4 regions of the Kitasatospora sp. NPDC127121 genome follow, and region 4 is predicted to be linked to each of the others. Evidence: riboswitches for the same ligand, from Rfam matches in the RefSeq annotation. Region 4 holds a riboswitch; each other region holds the start of a gene.
What was found. A riboswitch is a leader RNA that binds a small molecule or an ion and turns the genes downstream of it on or off. The one in region 4 is predicted to bind cyclic di-AMP.
Positions count from the first base shown of each region.

Region 1 (4,204 bases), on a different contig from region 4:
GTCGGGTGTTGACGATCCGGCCCCGCCGGTCGGGGTCGCCGGAGGCGGTGCGGCCCCGACCCACCGGATACGGTCGACGCATGCCAGTGCAGCCCGACCCCGCCGCCCCGCAGCTCTTCACCTGGGAGTTCGCCACCGATCCGTACCCCGCCTACGCCTGGTTGCGCGAGCACGCCCCGGTGCACCGCACGACGCTGCCGAGCGGGGTGGAGGCCTGGTTGGTGACCCGCTACGCGGACGCGCGGCAGGCGCTGGCGGACAGCAGGCTGTCGAAGAACCCGGCGCACCACAGCGAGCAGGCGCACCGCACCGGGCGGGTGGGAATTCCGGGGGAGCGCCAGGCGGACTTGATGACGCATCTGCTGAACATCGACCCGCCGGACCACACCCGGCTGCGCCGGCTGGTGTCGAAGGCGTTCACGCCGCGCCGGGTGGCGGAGTTCGAGCCGCGGGTGCAGCAACTCACGGACCGGCTGATCGACGGCTTCGCGCAGCGCGGTTCGGCGGACCTGATCCACGAGTTCGCGTTCCCGCTCCCCATCTACGCGATCTGCGACCTGCTGGGCGTCCCGGCCGAGGACCAGGACGACTTCCGGGACTGGGCCGGGATGATGATCCGGCACGGCGGCGGCCAACGCGGCGGCGTGGGGCGGGCGGTGAAGCGGATGCGGGCGTACCTGCTGGAGCTGATCCACCGCAAGCGGGCGGATCCGGGCGAGGACCTGATCTCGGGCCTGATCCGGGCGAGCGACCACGGCGAGCACCTGAACGAGAACGAGGCCGCCGCGATGGCGTTCATCCTCCTGTTCGCGGGGTTCGAGACGACCGTCAACCTGATCGGCAACGGCACGTACGCGCTGCTGCGCAACCCGGAGCAGCGCAGGCTGCTGCAGGAGTCGGTGGTGCGCGGCGAGACGGCGCTGCTGGACACCGGGATCGAGGAACTCCTGCGCTACGACGGGCCGGTGGAGATGGCGACGTGGCGCTTCGCGACGCGGCCGCTGTCGATCGGCGGGGTGGACATCCCGGTGGGCGATCCGGTGCTGGTGGTGCTGGCCGCGGCGGATCGCGATCCGGCCAGGTTCGCGGACGAGAACACCCTGGACCTGGCCCGCACGGACAATCCGCACCTGGGTTTCGGCCACGGGATCCACTACTGCATCGGCGCTCCGCTGGCCCGCCTGGAGGGGCGGAGCGCACTGACCACGCTGCTTTCCCGGCTGCCGGACCTGCGGCTCGCGGAAAACCCGGAGAACCTGCGCTGGCGGGGCGGCCTGATCATGCGTGGCCTGCGGGAACTCCCGGTCGAATTCACTCCGGAGGACCGCTCTCCGCACGCGCCGGTCACGCCGGCCGACGCTCCGACACGCTGACGGCACGTCTCCAGCTCGTCGTGGAGCCAGGTCTGAACCCGCATTAATCCGGACATACCGCCGCCGTTGGTAGGCGATTGACCACGCGCCGTAATTTGTGTGTGATATCGGTGATATGAGCTTGTTATTGGTCTGATGATCTGTCTACTCTCCCTGGAGTTCGCAGCTGCGGACCTCGTGCGCGGAACGCCGAATCCTGCCCGCCGCGTCACGGGAAACCGACCAGACCCTGGGCAGGGGCGGGGGAACCAGGTTTGTTGCCGTTCCCCAACGGCTTGGGGTGAAGCCGCCCGAGCGGAATCGTTTCCGCTTTCGGCGGCCGGGCCACCTCCCGGTCCGAACCCGACAGCTCACCTCGCAGGCGTGCGGAGAGGGACCTCGTCATGCTGTTCGTTGGAACTGGCCGCCACCGTCGTCGCACCCAGACCGAGAAGGCCATCGCCGTCGCCGGTGTGGCCGGCGTCGGACTCGCGATGCCGCTCCTCACCGCCACCGGCGCCTCCGCCGCCCCGGCCTCCACCTGGGACGCCGTCGCCCAGTGCGAGAGCGGCGGCAACTGGAGCATCAACACCGGCAACGGCTTCTCCGGCGGCCTGCAGTTCACGTCCAGCACCTGGAAGGCGTACGGCGGCACCTCCTACGCCCCGCAGGCCAACCAGGCCAGCAAGGCACAGCAGATCTCGGTCGCCGAGAAGGTGCTGGCCTCGCAGGGCCCGGGCGCCTGGCCCGTCTGCTCCCAGAAGGCCGGTCTGAGCAAGGGCGGCGCCCCGGCCTCCGTGGACACCTCCACGGATGCCAAGCCCGCCAAGCAGCCCGCCGCCAAGCCGACCCAGCAGGCGCAGACCCCGAAGCCCGCCCAGCAGCCGGTCCAGCAGGCCGCCCCGAAGCCGGCCGCCCAGCAGCCCGTCCAGCAGGCCCCGCAGCAGACGCAGCCGCAGACCCAGGGCTTCTCCGGCAAGGCCGGCTGGGACGCCGACGCGAAGGTGTACTGGTACCAGAACAACGGCGCCTGGTACTGGACCAGCCACCAGAGCGTCTACCAGCAGTACGCGGGCCAGCCCGCCGCCCAGCCGCAGTACGCGCCCCGCGCCGTGCAGCCCGCACAGTCCGCCCCGGCCGCGCAGCCCGCCGCCGCGCAGGGCGGTCACGACTACACCGTCCGGGCCGGCGACACGCTGTCGACGATCGCCGCCGCCCAGGGCGTGTCCGGCGGCTGGCAGTCGGTGTACGACGGCAACCGCGGCACCGTCGGCGGCAACCCCAACCTGATCATGCCCGGCCAGGTGCTGCACCTCGGCTGAGCGGCCCGGGCCCTGAGCGGCCCGCGCCCTGCGGGCGAAGGGGGACGGGCGCCGTCCCCCTTCGCCCGCATTCCCCCGTATTCGCCCGCTTCGATCGGGCAAGCAGGTGAACTACTGGTGGGTAGCCGGGCCACACGCTGAGACGGGACCGAGGCCAGCGCGGCCCCGGGGGCCGGGGCGGTTAGGCTCTGGTCGTAACGACTCCGCAATCGTCCCGCCGGCAGCACCCAACGTCAGCCGGACCCTGCTTCCGCAAGGAGATGCCTCGTGCCGTCCATCGATGTCGTCGTAGCCCGTGAGATTCTCGACTCGCGTGGCAACCCCACGGTCGAGGTCGAGGTCGGCCTCGACGACGGCAGCACCGGTCGTGCCGCTGTCCCGTCGGGTGCCTCCACCGGCGCCTTCGAGGCGCTGGAGCTGCGCGACGGTGACAAGAACCGCTACTTCGGCAAGGGCGTGGAGAAGGCCGTCCTGGCCGTCATCGAGCAGATCGGCCCGGAGCTCGTCGGCTACGACGCCACCGAGCAGCGCCTGATCGACCAGGCCATGCTCGACCTGGACGCCACCCCGGACAAGTCCTCGCTCGGCGCCAACGCGATCCTGGGCGTCTCGCTGGCCGTGGCGCACGCCGCCTCCGAGGCCAGCGACCTGCCGCTGTTCCGCTACCTGGGCGGCCCGAACGCGCACGTGCTGCCCGTTCCGATGATGAACATCCTCAACGGCGGTTCGCACGCGGACTCCAACGTCGACATCCAGGAGTTCATGATCGCCCCGATCGGCGCGGAGTCCTTCTCCGAGGCCGTCCGCTGGGGCGTCGAGGTCTACCACACCCTCAAGGGCGTGCTGAAGGAGCGCGGCCTGTCCACCGGCCTCGGCGACGAGGGCGGCTTCGCGCCGAACCTGGACAGCAACCGCGAGGCCCTGGACCTCATCACCGAGGCCATCCAGAAGGCCGGCTACGTGCCCGGCCGCGACATCGCGCTCGCCCTGGACGTCGCCGCGTCCGAGTTCTACGAGGACGGCGCCTACCAGTTCGAGGGCAAGGCCATCTCCGCCGCCGAGCTCATCGAGTACTACGCCGAGCTGGTCGACTCCTACCCGCTGGTCTCCATCGAGGACCCGCTGGACGAGTCGGACTGGGACGGCTGGAAGGCCATGACCGTCAAGCTGGGCGACAAGGTCCAGCTGGTCGGCGACGACCTGTTCGTCACCAACCCGGCCCGCCTGGCCAGGGGCATCGAGACCGGCACCGCCAACGCGCTGCTGGTGAAGGTGAACCAGATCGGCTCGCTGACCGAGACCCTGGACGCCGTCGAGCTGGCCCAGCGCAACGGCTACCGCTGCATGATGTCGCACCGCTCCGGCGAGACCGAGGACGTCACCATCGCCGACCTGGCCGTCGCCACCAACTGCGGCCAGATCAAGACCGGCGCCCCGGCCCGCTCCGAGCGCGTCGCCAAGTACAACCAGCTGCTGCGCATCGAGGAGATCCTCGACGACGCCGCCGAGTACGCCGGCCGCGGCGCCTTC
Region 1 is NZ_JBHXTQ010000113.1:7,015-11,218, reverse strand. It holds gene ACFVHI_RS34545 (cytochrome P450) at 81-1,373, shown strand; cyclic di-AMP (ydaO/yuaA leader) riboswitch at 1,584-1,751, shown strand; gene ACFVHI_RS34540 (transglycosylase family protein) at 1,757-2,674, shown strand; gene eno (phosphopyruvate hydratase) at 2,942-4,204, shown strand, end outside.
Region 1: it holds a riboswitch for cyclic di-AMP, as region 4 does, so the genes downstream of both, ACFVHI_RS34540 (transglycosylase family protein) here and ACFVHI_RS07100 (NlpC/P60 family protein) in region 4, are expected to answer to the same signal.

Region 2 (4,204 bases), on a different contig from region 4:
TGACCTCCGGGTCGCCGAACAGCCCGTGCAGCGCGTCCACGTCGCCGGGGGTGTGGTGATACTCGCGGATGGCCAGCCGGGGGCCGGTGAGTCGTACGGGGACCATGGCAGCCGACCCTACTCCCGGCCAGCGGTTACCGTTCGAGCTATGAACGACGAAGACCTGCGGCTCGCCCCGCGCACCAGGGCCGCCGACCTGCTCGCCTGGGCGGCGGAAGAGGACCGCACCCCGGTGGCCGAAGCGCCGCTGCGCGCGGTGCTGGCCCTGCTGGAGCTGGGCGAGGGCAGGATGCACGACGGCTGGCCCGAACTGACCTCGAACGCGGTGGAGCACCTGCTGTACGAACGGCTCTACCTGTACGTCCAACCCGAACCGGAGGCGGACCCGTTCGCGTACGGCGCCGCCGTCCGGCTGCTGACCGACCACCAGCGGGCCGCCAAGCGGCTCAACGCCAAGCGCCAGGAGCGGCTGCACGCCGAGGCCGAGTGGCAGGGCGAGGTCGCGGCCGGGCTGCTGCGCCGCGCCGACCTGGTGACCTGGCCCCGGCTGTACGCGCTGCTGCTGCACGCGTACGGGGCGGACGTCACGGATCCGGAGGCGGTGCGGGAGTGGCTGACCGGCTTCCGGGAGCTGGCGCAGGAGGAGCGGCTGGCCAGGTTCGCCGCACTGGCGCAGACCGGCTGGCTGGACGAGGTGGACGAGCAGGGCTGGAGCCCGACCCGGGTGATCTCGGTCGGCATGGCCACCGACGGCGCGCGCCGGCTGCTGGAGCAGGGCCTGATGCGGCGCAGCTACCGCAACCTGACCGAGCTGACCGCGCTGGGGCGGCCGATGCCGGACGAACTGGCCGGGGACTTCGGGGCGTTCGAGGAGGCGGCGGTGGAGGCCGCGCTCGACCTGTACGGGGAGTGGACGGTGCCCGGGCTGCCGCGACTGCTGGTGGAGGAGTTCCCGGACCTCGCGCCGGAGCCGGGGCAGGAGGAGATCGACGCGTATCTGGCGGGGCTGGCGCAAGAGGAGTTCGACGCCCGCCTGAAGGAGCTGGCGGGGCCGGCGCAGGAAGAGCCCGACCCGCACCCGGCGGGGCCGGCCGACCCGGCGGACCAGGAAGACCCGGCGGACCAGGAAGACCCGGCGGCGGACCAGGCGCAGGAGTGACGCGGCGAAGCCCCGGCCGCCGGTGCCTTTCGGTTCCGGCGGCCGGGGCTTCGCGGGTGCGTCAGGGGTTGAGGCCGCGCTGCTGGAACCAGGTCTCCGGGTCGACGGGGGCGCCGCCACCGGGGCGGACCTCCACGTGCAGGTGCGCGCCGGTGACGTTGCCGGTGGCGCCGACCTTGCCGATCTGCTGGCCGGAGCCGACCTTGCCGGAGCCCTTGATGATCGAGGAGAGGTGGCAGTACCAGATCTCGGTGCCGTCGGGCAGGGTCTCGACGATCCGGTAGCCGTACGAGCCGGACCAGCCGGCCGAGGTGATGGTGCCCTGGCCGACCGCGTAGACGGGGGTGCCGGTGTCGGCGGCGAAGTCCAGGCCGGTGTGCAGGTGGGCCCAGTAGCGGGCGCTCTGGCCGTAGTGGGCGGTGAGGTGGTAGTCGCGCACCGGCAGGGTGAGGGCGGCGGCCTTGGCCCGCTCGGCCTCCTCGGCGGCCCGCTTGGCCTCGGCCTCCTTCGCGGCGGCCTTGGCCTCCGCCTCCTTCGCGGCCTGGACGCGGGCGTCCTCCTCGGCGGCGGTGCGCTGGCTGTCGGCCTGCAGCTGGATGCGGGCGGCGAGCGCGAGGCCGGGGTCGGCGGAGAGGGCGACCGGGGTTTCGTCCGGGGTCTCGATGGCGGGGGCGGCGGCCGGGGTGGCGGAGGCGAAGCCGGTGGCGCCCAGGGTGGCGGCGACGGCGGTGACGCCGAGCAACGGGGAGGTCCCACGGACCTGACGCGGCATCCGGTGCCGGTTGGTCTCGGCGTCCGGGCCCGCGTACTCGGGGCCGTCCGGGCCGGGGTGGTCGAGGAGCCGGGTACCTGCTGCGAGGCCGGCCGGGTGTGCCGGGGTGTGCGTCGACGCCACGGAGGCGCGCTCCTTTCCTTCCTTCGCGCCTACCGGGTTAGCTGACGGGTTCGGAGCAGGAAGGTCTCCTACGGCCGGGCCGGAGCCCCGCCGATTCACCCCAAGGAACGTGGTTCCCCGGCTCCCTGACCTGCCCGGAGGCCGGTCGGCGGGATTAGGCGACGGCGCACGGTGCCGTCTGGGTACGGCGTTGAGGACCGCGCTGCGTTATCAAACGTTAATCCTAGGAGGCCCTGATTCCAAGCCGTTCGCCCGGGACGACCGGAGACGGACGGGGCACTCTGGGACGCGAAGGGCGTTTTGTCCCCCTTGAGCCCCTTGGGCACGCTTGAACACCATTGACGCCACCTCACGTGATCGGACGTCAACGGACGGCCCTTCATTCAGGCACTCACCGCCGACCTCCCCCGCTCCACAGGGTGCGAAGGCTTGACGGCTAAGGCTATTAGCCTTAGCTTTATGGCTATCGGCAGCACGCCGAAGCCCCGCACCGGCAGCCCCCGGAGGCCCACCATGAACGCCACCAACGCCCCCACCACCCAGTACCTCGACGTCACCGGCGGCCGCCTCGCCTACGACGACACCCGGCAGGGCGACGGCGCCCCCGTCGTGCTGCTCCCCGGAATGCTCGACACCCGCGCCGCCTACCGGCACCTCCACCCGCTGCTGGCCGCCGCCGGCCGCCGGGTCATCACCATGGACCTGCGCGGCTTCGGCGAATCCTCGATCATCTGGGACGACTACTCCCCCGCCGCCATCGCCACCGACGTCCTCGCCCTACTCGACCACCTCGGCATCGACCGCGCCGTCCTGGTCGGCAACTCCTACACCGGCGCGACGGTCGTCAAGGCCGCCGGCGACGCCCCGGAGCGGGTCGCCGGCATCGCCCTGATCGACGCCTTCGTCGAGAACACCCCGCCCGGCGCCCTCATGCGCGGCGCCCTCCGCGCCATGGGCGCCCTGACCGTCCACTCGCCCGCCTTCTGGGGCCTCTACCACCGCAAGCTGGCCTACCCGGGCGCCAAGCCCGCCGACTTCGACACGTACGTGGCCGGACTCGTCGCCGCCATGCGCACCCCCGGCCGCAAGACCGCCACCCGCGGACACGTCGGCGGGGACTCCGCGCCCGTCGGCTGGACCGCGGCCGTCCGCTGCCCCTCGCTCGTCATCATGGGCAGCAAGGACCCCGACTTCCCCAAGCCGGAGGCCGTCGCCGACCGGCAGGCCGCCGCGCTCAACGCGCGGAAGGTCATGATCGACGGATCCGGGCACTACCCGATGGCCGACAACCCGCAGGCCACCGCCGGCGCCCTGCTGCCCTTCCTCGCCGAACTCGCCTGAGCCCCGCCCACCCCGTCCGCCCACGTCAGCCCCGCCCGCCCACACGCCCCGCCACACCACGCCCCGCCCCGCCCCGCCCCGCCACGTACGCCTTCCACCGACGGAGAGCCCACACCATGCCCCGAGTAGGACTCACCCCCGAGCAGGTCGTCGACCACGCCCTCGCCCTCATCGACGAGCAGGGCGCCGACGCCCTCACCCTGGCCGCCGTCGCCGCCCGGGCCGGGGTCGCCACCCCGTCGCTGTACAAGCACGTCAGCGGCGGCCTCACCGAACTGCGGCGGCTCATCGCCGTCCGGGTCACCGAGGAACTCGCCGACCGGCTCGCCGAGGCCGCCGTCGGCCGCAGCGGGGACGACGCCGTCGCCACCGTGCTGCGCGCCTACCACGCGTACGCCACCGAGCACCCGCACCGCTACAACGCCCTCCCCCAGGCCCCGCAGCCGGACGACGACCTCACCCGCGCGGCCGGCCGGCTCGTCGGGGTGATCATCGCCGTCCTGCGGGAGTACGGCCTCGACGGCGCGGAGGCGATCCACGCCGCCCGCACCGTCCGCTCCGTCGCCCACGGCTTCGCCTCCCTCTCCATCGGCGGCGGCTTCCAGCTCGCCGAAGACCTGGCCACCACCCAGAGCCGCCTCATCACCCTCCTCACCACCGGCCTCCGCACCTGGCCCACCCCCTGAGACGCCGGCCACCGCACCGACCGCGGCACGACCCGCCCGGCCTCCCACGACGGCGGAACCACCACCACACCGGGTGAGGCGTGCACGGGAAGTCGGACCCGCCGACTTCCCGTGCAACAGGCG
Region 2 is NZ_JBHXTQ010000003.1:171,177-175,380, reverse strand. It holds gene ACFVHI_RS04025 (GNAT family N-acetyltransferase) at 1-106, opposite strand, end outside; gene ACFVHI_RS04020 (hypothetical protein) at 149-1,159, shown strand; gene ACFVHI_RS04015 (M23 family metallopeptidase) at 1,221-2,054, opposite strand; cyclic di-AMP (ydaO/yuaA leader) riboswitch at 2,067-2,225, opposite strand; gene ACFVHI_RS04010 (alpha/beta fold hydrolase) at 2,514-3,395, shown strand; gene ACFVHI_RS04005 (TetR/AcrR family transcriptional regulator) at 3,512-4,081, shown strand.
Region 2: it holds a riboswitch for cyclic di-AMP, as region 4 does, so the genes downstream of both, ACFVHI_RS04015 (M23 family metallopeptidase) here and ACFVHI_RS07100 (NlpC/P60 family protein) in region 4, are expected to answer to the same signal.

Region 3 (4,204 bases), on a different contig from region 4:
GTTCCAGCCGGAGCTGGTCATGCGTGGCTCCACGGGGGCCTGCGCGCGCTGAGGACGGTCAACGGACGGGCCCCGGAGAGCTGTTGCTCTCCGGGGCCCGTTGCGTGCCGCCCGGGTGCCGGGTCAGCCCTCGTGGTCCGTGGGGCGGCTCTCGGTGAGCCGTTGGCCGTCGGTGGCGTCGCCGGTGCGGGTCTCGGTGCGGCGGCCGCGGGCCAGGTAGTCGCGCAGGACGAGTTCGACGGCGTCCTGCGGGTTCTTGGTGCCGGAGAGCATCATCGCGTCGATCGCGAGGTTGGCGTCGAGTGTGACGGTGACCTGGGCCATGGTGACTCCTCCTCGGGTGCCGGAGCAGCAGCATGCCCGCTGGGGGCGGGCTTTGACCATGGCCCCGGGCGGTCCTGCCCGGCGGCCTGCCGGCGGCCTTCCTACGGCGCCGGGCGACCGCCGGGGCGGGCGGCGGCTGACAGATAACAGATGATGAAATCTGTTATCTGTTATCTGTCAGCCGTCAGTTGTCAGCTGTCACCCGCGGGTCGTGCTCAGACCCGGCCGGCGAAGTCCGGCGCCCAGTTGGCGACGGTCTGCAGGCGCACGCCCGAGCTCGGGTTGGCGGCCTCGACGTACTGGCCGCCGCCGATGTAGATCGCGACGTGGTAGACGCCGGAGTTCTGGCCGTTGTTGGACCAGAACAGCAGGTCGCCCGCCTGCAGGCTGTCCAGCGAGACGCGGGTGCTGGCGGCGGCCTGGTCGGCGGCGACGCGCGGGACGGAGACACCCGCGGCGCGCAGCGCGGCCTGGGTCAGGCCGGAGCAGTCCCAACCGCCGTTGCCGGTACCGCCGTAGACGTACGCCTGGCCGACCTTCGACTGGGCGAAGGAGACCGCGGCGGCCATGCTGCCGGTGGCGGCCGGGGCCTGAGCGGGGGTCTGCGCCTGGGCGGCCGGCTTGGAAGCCGGCTTGGCGGCCGGGGTCGAGGTCGGGGCCGGGGCCTGCGGCTGGGCGGTCGGCTTGGCGTTCACGGCGGCGCCGTTGGAGGTCTGGCCGGACTTCTGCGAGCGGTCGAACCAGGTGAAGTCCGAGCCGGACTGGTCGGTCTGAGCCGACTGCTGGGCCTGGCCGCCGTCCTTGAACGAGAGGCGCTGGCCCGGGTAGATGGTGTCCGGACCCTCGGTCAGGGTGCCGCGGTTGAGCTCGTACAGCCGCTGCCAGCCGCCTTGGAGGTTGTGCTTGTCGGCGATCGAGGACAGCCAGTCGCCGGAGGCGACGGTGTAGTCGTCGCCCTGGGGCTGGGCGCTGTTCTGGGCCTGGTTCTGGCCCTTCTGCGCCGAGGTGCCGTTGGCGGAGTCGGCGGGGGCCTGTGCCTGGTCCTGGGCCGGTGCGGCCGGCTTGGCGGGCTTCGCGGCCGGGGTGGCCGGGGCCTGGCTCTGCGCGGGCTTGGCGGCCGGGGTGGCCGGCTTCGCGGCGGGCTTGGTGGCGGTCGAGCTGGCAGCCGAGCCGGTGGTCGAGCCGGCCGAGGTGTCGACGGCAGCCGCGGCGCCGCCCTTGGTCAGGCCGGCCTGGACCGAGCACACCGGCCAGGCGCCGGGGCCCTGCGAGGCGAGGACCTTCTCGGCGACGGCGATCTGCTGGTCCTTGGTGGCCTGGTTGGCCTGGGGGGCGTACGCGGTGCCGCCGAAGGCGGCCCAGGTGCTGGAGGTGAACTGCAGGCCGCCGTAGAAGCCGTTGCCGGTGTTGATGCTCCAGTTGCCGGTGCTCTCGCACTGGGCGACCTTGTCCCAGGTGGCGACGGAGGCGGCGGAGGCGGTGCCGGAGGTGAGGCAGGGGATGGTGAGGCCGACGCCCGCGACGCCGATGGCGGCGATCACGCGTCGGGTACGACTGGACAGACGGGTGCCGTTGGTGGGCAGCATGAAGACGCAGTCCTCTCCCACGCCTGCGAGGTGAGCTGTCGGATTCGGGCTGGAGTTGCCCGGCCGCGCTGTGGGCGCGGCTTCACCCCTAGCCCTGGATCGTTCCGGGGAACGGTCCGGGGCGACTTACCTGTGGGTCCCCCGCTCCTGCCGTGGTGCGTTTTCGCGCTGCCAGGACATCCGACGGCAGGACTCGGCGTCGCGGATGAACTGGGTTCGTGTGGCCACGAACGGGGAGCACGTTAAGCAGACTTAAGTTCAAACTGCAAACACCTGTGACGTGCATCACGGTTTGGCGAGAACGGTCGTTCCCCTCGCTCGCCATGATCGAAAATGGCCGATTTCCGGCAATGCCGCGAAGGGCGTGCACAACTGTCTGTGCTTCAGGAGGCGGGTGACGGCGGGTCGGGTCCCACGGGGGCCGCCCGCCGAGAAGGAGGTGCGTCCACACTGTGGCCGTCGGGGGATGGATCGAGCGACGGCGAACAAATGCGGATAGAACGGACATCGCACCTATTCGCCCTTTAACTCCCTTACGGGACAAGCAGGAAGGGCCCGGAACGTAGCCGTTCCGGGCCCTTCACGAGTGCGGTGACCGCTACTGGCCGGCCGACTCCTCGGTGGCGGTGCGAGCGGCGTGGGCGGCGTGACCGCCCCGGCCGGAGTGGTCGGCGTGCGCGCCCTCGGCGGTCTCCGCCGCCTCGGCCTCGGCCTGCGCCAGGGCCTCGGGGGAGGGTGCCGGCAGCGCGGCCAGGTAGGTGGCGGCGATCAGCTGGCCGACCGTCGGGTAGGCGCCCAGCGGCGCCGCGGACGGGCAGCCGGTCTCCTCGGCGGCCGTGGCGAGCAGTTCGGAGTCGGCCTCCGGCCCGATCACCAGCGGGGCCAGCGCCGGGCGCTGGGAGCCGGTCTCCTTGAGGTGGTTGACGGCCGCGGCGACCGAGCCCGGCACGTCGAGCGCGGCGGGCACGACCGGGACGGCCAGCCGGGCCGCCAGCAGGACACCGGTGATGCCGGCCGCGGCAGCGGCCTCCTCGCCGCCGACGGTGGTCAGCACGACGCCGTCCGCGGCGGTCGCGATGGCGAACAGCCGGGCCCGGTCGGCGCGTGCCAGGCCGGCCTCGGACAGGCGCACGTGCACGGCCTCGGCGAGCAGCGGGTGCGGGCCGAGCACGTCGGTGACGGGGGCTCCGTACTCCGCGGCGAGGGCGTGAAGTTCGGTCAGGAATCCGTGCGGGCCGGGTACCAGCGGCACCAGGACCGGCGCGGGCAGGCCCGCCTCGGCGGCCATGGCCAGCAGTTCGGCGACGGTGCGGTCGTCACTGTCGACCCCCTGGGCGGCTTCGCCCGGGAGGTAGCCGACGGCGGTCTGGATGCCGCTCTGCTCGCTGCGGACGATCGACAGCAGCTCCTCGACGACCGAGCGGGACTCGGGCCCGGCGGTCGCGGGCACGGCGAGCACCAGGGCCGGGGAGCCGGCCGGGATCTCGGGGCGCTCGGGGCGGCGGTGGCGCCCCCGCGCACGGGAGCCTGGAGTGCGGACGGGCAGTGGCGCGCCCGGGATGGCTGCGGTGCTCATGCCGGAGATCGTAGGACATCGGCCCGTCAGGCCTGCATTCGGCTGCCGTTCGAGTTTCACGTGGTCATGGCGGGTGCGCCGCGTTCCCGCCGTGTCCGTCCGGGCGGTTTGCCCGCAATCCGGACATATCTCACCCAGCCTTCGAGCGATCACCGCTCGTAGCCCTGACGTGTCCGACGGGGCGTCGAGTTGCCTGTGTGGCGCGTGAGATGTCTCACAGCCGGGAGGTCGCCTGACGGAGCGTCACGGCAGCGCGACTCCGGGCGTCTGAAGATCAACATTCAGCGGGGAACCGCTCACGGCCGGTTATCGAGAATCTGGCGATTCACTCGGCTATGTCCGTTTACGTACCGTCAGGAGAAGGGCCCGTGAAGAGTTCGGAACTGCCGGTGAAAGGCCTCGTGCACCTGCAATGTCCCGTGCTGATGCACGTGCACAGCAGCTATCATCGCGTCAAGTGAGGCGTTGTGCCGGGCCGGTACGGGGCCGGTCCGTTCGTTCGGCGGGTGCCGGGAGCGCCGCGCTGGACGACCACTCCGGAGCTCTTCGGGAGATTTCTATGCACGACTCGCAGGACACGCACGGCTCGTACGACACCTACAACGGGATGGCGGCCGCCGACCTCAAGGGGGTTCTCTGGCAGAAGAGCCTGCACAGCAACTCCCAGGGGAACTGCGTCGAGTTCGCGGCCCTGCCGGGGGGCGATGTGGCGATGCGC
Region 3 is NZ_JBHXTQ010000095.1:13,826-18,029, reverse strand. It holds gene ACFVHI_RS32550 (LacI family DNA-binding transcriptional regulator) at 1-52, shown strand, start outside; gene ACFVHI_RS32545 (hypothetical protein) at 124-324, opposite strand; gene ACFVHI_RS32540 (transglycosylase family protein) at 540-1,931, opposite strand; cyclic di-AMP (ydaO/yuaA leader) riboswitch at 1,918-2,078, opposite strand; gene ACFVHI_RS32535 (hypothetical protein) at 2,509-3,486, opposite strand; gene ACFVHI_RS32530 (DUF397 domain-containing protein) at 4,046-4,204, shown strand, end outside.
Region 3: it holds a riboswitch for cyclic di-AMP, as region 4 does, so the genes downstream of both, ACFVHI_RS32540 (transglycosylase family protein) here and ACFVHI_RS07100 (NlpC/P60 family protein) in region 4, are expected to answer to the same signal.

Region 4 (4,204 bases):
GCTGCCGCCCGCCGTCACGCCCAGGGCGGTGGTGGCGGCCGCGGTCAGCACCAGCGCACGGGCGAGCAGTTGGGGACGACGGTGCACGGGCATGGCGGCAGCGGCTCCGATCCGGCGGTGGGGCCCCGCCGCCGCACCAACGCGGGCGGCCCTGGAAGCGGAGTCCGGTGGCAGACGTTAGCGAGTCCGGGCAACCGAGTCCAAACCCCTGCCAACCCGAATATTTGACCCGTAATCGGACATCAGTCCGAGGCGCCGGAAAAGCCGCAGGCCCGGCCTTCCGTGGTGGAAGGCCGGGCCTGGGAGGGCCTGCGCGGGGATCAGACCCGCACGATGGAGGTCAGCGGCATGTTGCCGACCGCCTCGTAGCGGACCGACGCGCCGGGCTTGGGCGCGTGCAGCACCTGGCCGTTGCCGGCGTAGATGCCGACGTGGTGGGCGTCCCCGTAGAAGATCAGCAGGTCGCCGGGCTGGGCCTGGGAGAGGTCGGTGCCGATCCGGGTACCGGCGTGGGCCTGCTCCTGCGAGGTGCGCGGCAGCGCCACGTCGACCTGGTTGAACGCCCAGACCATCAGGCCCGAGCAGTCGAAGGAGCCGGGGCCGGAGGCGCCGTAGACGTACGGGCTGCCGATCTTGGAGGCGGCGATGGACAGCGCCGCGGCGCCGCGCGAGCTGCCGGCGCTCGGCTTGGTGACCGGCGCGGCGGGGGCCTGCGACGCGCTCAGGTCGGTGCGGCTGTTGTCGCGGGAGGAGCGGTCGGCGGCCTGCTGGGCCGCCGCCTGCTGCTGGGCGGCCTTCGCGGCGGCGTCGGCCTTCGCCTTGGCCTCGGCGGCGGCCTTCTCCTCGGCCGCGCGGATCGCCTGGCGCTCCTGCTCGGACAGGGTGTTGAAGAGGTCCTGCGCGGCCTTGAGCTTGCCCTGGACCTCGTCCTTGGCGCTCTTCAGCTGCTGGGTGGTGGTCTCCATCTCGGCGAGCTTGCCCTGGGCCTCGGAGCGCACCTGGTCGAGCTTGCGCTGCTCGTCCTGGAGCTGCTTGAGCTGGCCCTTCTGGGTGCCGCCGGCCTGGTTCAGCGTGTCGGCCTGGCTCAGGAAGGTGTCCGGGCTGGCGGAGAACATCAGCTGGACGGTCTGCGATATGCCGCCGTTGCGGTACTGCTCGCCGGCGATCTCGGCCAGGCCGCCCTGAAGGTCGGTCACCTGCCCCTGCTGCCGCGCCACCTGGTCCTGGAGGTCGGTGACCTGCTTCTGCAGCTGCTGCTGCTTCTCCTGGGCGGCGTTGAGCTTCTCGGTCGCGACCTCGGCCTGCTCGTTGAGCTGGTCGACCTGCTCCTTGACCTGGTCCTTGGTCGGCTGCGGGTCGGCGTGGGCGCCGGACTGCGCGGACAGCGCGACGGCCGCGGCGGCGAAGCCGGTCATGATCGAGACCCGGGTGCGACTAGCGGGCTTGGGACGACGATGGGACGCCACGAAGGCGGACTCCTTCTTCCTACGCCGTCTACCGGGTGAGCTGACGGGTTCGGGCCGGAAGCGTGCCCTACGACGCCTCACGGCCGTTCCACCGGCCGACCTGGCGCCGATTCACCCCGGAGGAACGTGGTTCCCCGGCTCCGTTCGACAGCACCCCCGACTGCTGGGCTCCCCGTCGGGCAGGCACTGGGCCCGCCCCGCTGCGTCACGAACTCGACGGAAACCACCGCCGTCACCCTGGCTGGGCGATCGGGAGTGCGGTGGTTCGGGGCACGACCCTAGTAACTGAACCGTGATCCGTTCAAATCCTTGTCAGAAAAAAGACGGAAGAAGACCAAAGTTCTTTTGTGAATATGACACATAGTGATCACCGTCGTACGCAAAGCTGATCAGTCTTCACCGGGGACTCGCGCGGCGGACAAAACCCGAACGCCACCCCCGGTCGGGGGGTGGCGTGGATCACAGGCCCGGACGGGGCCCTTCGGGCGTGTCGGGCCGTCAGACCCGGCGGATCGTGTTGATCGGCATCGCGTCGACCTTCATCACCCTCACCACGTCGCCGGTGTGCGGCGCGTGCACCACCATGCCGTTGCCGATGTACATCCCGACGTGGTGCCGGTCGGGGCCGTAGATGACCAGGTCGCCCGGCTGGGCCTGGTCCAGCGTGACCTTGGTGCCGACGTTGCCCTGCTCCTGCGAGGTACGCGGCAGCGAGACGCCGGCCTGACCGTACGCCCAGACCATCAGGCCCGAGCAGTCGAAGGTGGTCGAGCCGGTGGCACCCCACACGTACGGCGAGCCCTGCTTGCTCATCGCCTTGGCGACGGCCACGCCCGCGTAGCCGCCGGCCTGCGGGAGGCTGCCGAGGTCGGCGCGGTCGCTGCCGCGCGAGGCGCGGTCGTCCTGCTGCTGCTGGGCCCGCAGCGCGGCGCGGTCGGAGGCGCTGAGCGAGTTCAGCAGGTCCTGCGCGGCCTTGAGCTTCTGGTTGACGTCCGTCTTGGCCTGGTTCAGGTCCTTGGTGGTGGAGTCGAGCGAGGCCAGGACGGCGGCGGCCTCGGACTTCTCCTGGTCCAGCCGGCGCTGCTGGTCCAGCAGCCCCTTGAGCGCCTCGGACTCGCTGGCGCTGGCCTGCTGGGCGCTGGACGCCTTCTCCAGGTAGCCGGACGGGTCCGAGGAGAGCATCAGCTGGACGGACGGGTCGATGCCGCCGGTGCGGTACTGCTCGCCCGCCACGCCGGCCAGGCCGGTCTGGAGCTGGGTCATCTCGTCCTGGCTGCGGGCCACCTTGTCCTGCAGTTGGTCGGACTGCTTGCGGAGCTGGTCGGCCCGCTCCTTGGCGCCGTTGTACTTCTCCGCCGCCTGCTCCTGGTCCTGCTGGAGCTGGTCGATCTGCGCCTTGACGTCGCTCTTGCTGGGCTGGGGCGCGGCGTGCGCGGCGACCTGCGCGGAGAGGGCGACCGCGGTCGCCGCGGCAGCGGTGAGCACGGAGACCCGGGCACGGCTCGGCTGCTTGGGACGGCGGTGGGAGGCCAAGGGAATTGCTCCTTCTTCCATCGGCCTCACCCGATCAGGTGAGAATCCGGAAAATAGGTTTGACGCCACACCCTAGGGAAGATCCACGGGTTTTGCCACTCCCCCGAAGGCGTGAACTCCACTTCCCCCGCAGGCTTCACCGGATGTGCACACCGCCGCAAACCGGGCGCTGACCAGGCGTCATTCCGTCGCGGCAGCCGTCAGGGCCGCGCCAGCCGGTTCAGCAGCAGAACGGAGGCCACGGGGCGCGCGCCCGCCTTCCGCACGCCCTCCGCGACCTCCCGGTCGGTGGACACCACCACCACCGGACGCCCCTGCGGCTCGGCCCGCACCAGACGGCGGATCAGCTCGTCCGCGGTCTCGCCGGTCCGGCTGAACCGCACCCGCACCCCCCGCGGTGGCGCCATGATCACCGGAACGTCCAGGTCCTGCCCGTCGAACACGCAGGTGACCTCCGCCTGCGTGCGCTGGGCCAGCATCGCCAGCCCGCCCAGCAGCCGGATCCGCTGCTGCTCCAGCGGAAGCGTCGGATAGCCCGTCTTGGTCACGTTGTAGCCGTCCACCACCAGGTGCACCTGCGGGATCGCCAGCAGCTGGTCCAGCAGCGCCGGATCGTCGTCGGCCAGACCGCGCCGGGCCACGTCGTGCGGCGAGGCCGCCCCCGGCACCACCGCCTCCACCAGGTCCCCCGGCCGGATCTGGGAGACCGGCAGCGCCAGCTCCCGCTGGAGCCCCTGCGCCGACTGCAGCACCGTGTCCAGCAGCAGCCGCAGCCGCATGTCCTCGACGCTGCGGCCCTCGCGGGCCGACCGGCGGCCCTGCTCGGCCGCCGTCTCCAGCTCGCCGACCCGGTGCCGCAGCCGCCGCGCCTCGGACTCCGCGGCGCCGCGCTCGACGGCCGCCTGCGCCCTCGCGGCCTCCAGCTCGGCGGTCAGCCGCCTGGTCTCGGCCTGCGCCCGGCGGGTGTCGCTCTCCAGCGAGCGCACCTTCTTCCGCAGCGACTCGGCCTCCCGGCGGACGTCCTCGGACTCCGCACGCTGCCGCTCCAGGTCCGCCCGGGCGGCGGACCGCAGCTCGGCGAGCTCCGCCTGCAGCTTCTCCACCAGCCGGGTGGCCTCGGCGGCCGCGCCCTCGGCGCCGGCCCGCTCGGCCTCCTCCCCGGCCTCGGCCACCAGCCGGCTCCAGCCGGCCGACCGCACCAGGTA
Region 4 is NZ_JBHXTQ010000008.1:36,874-41,077, forward strand. It holds gene ACFVHI_RS07095 (C40 family peptidase) at 1-93, opposite strand, end outside; gene ACFVHI_RS07100 (NlpC/P60 family protein) at 321-1,466, opposite strand; cyclic di-AMP (ydaO/yuaA leader) riboswitch at 1,477-1,626, opposite strand; gene ACFVHI_RS07105 (NlpC/P60 family protein) at 1,965-2,999, opposite strand; gene ACFVHI_RS07110 (NYN domain-containing protein) at 3,200-4,204, opposite strand, start outside.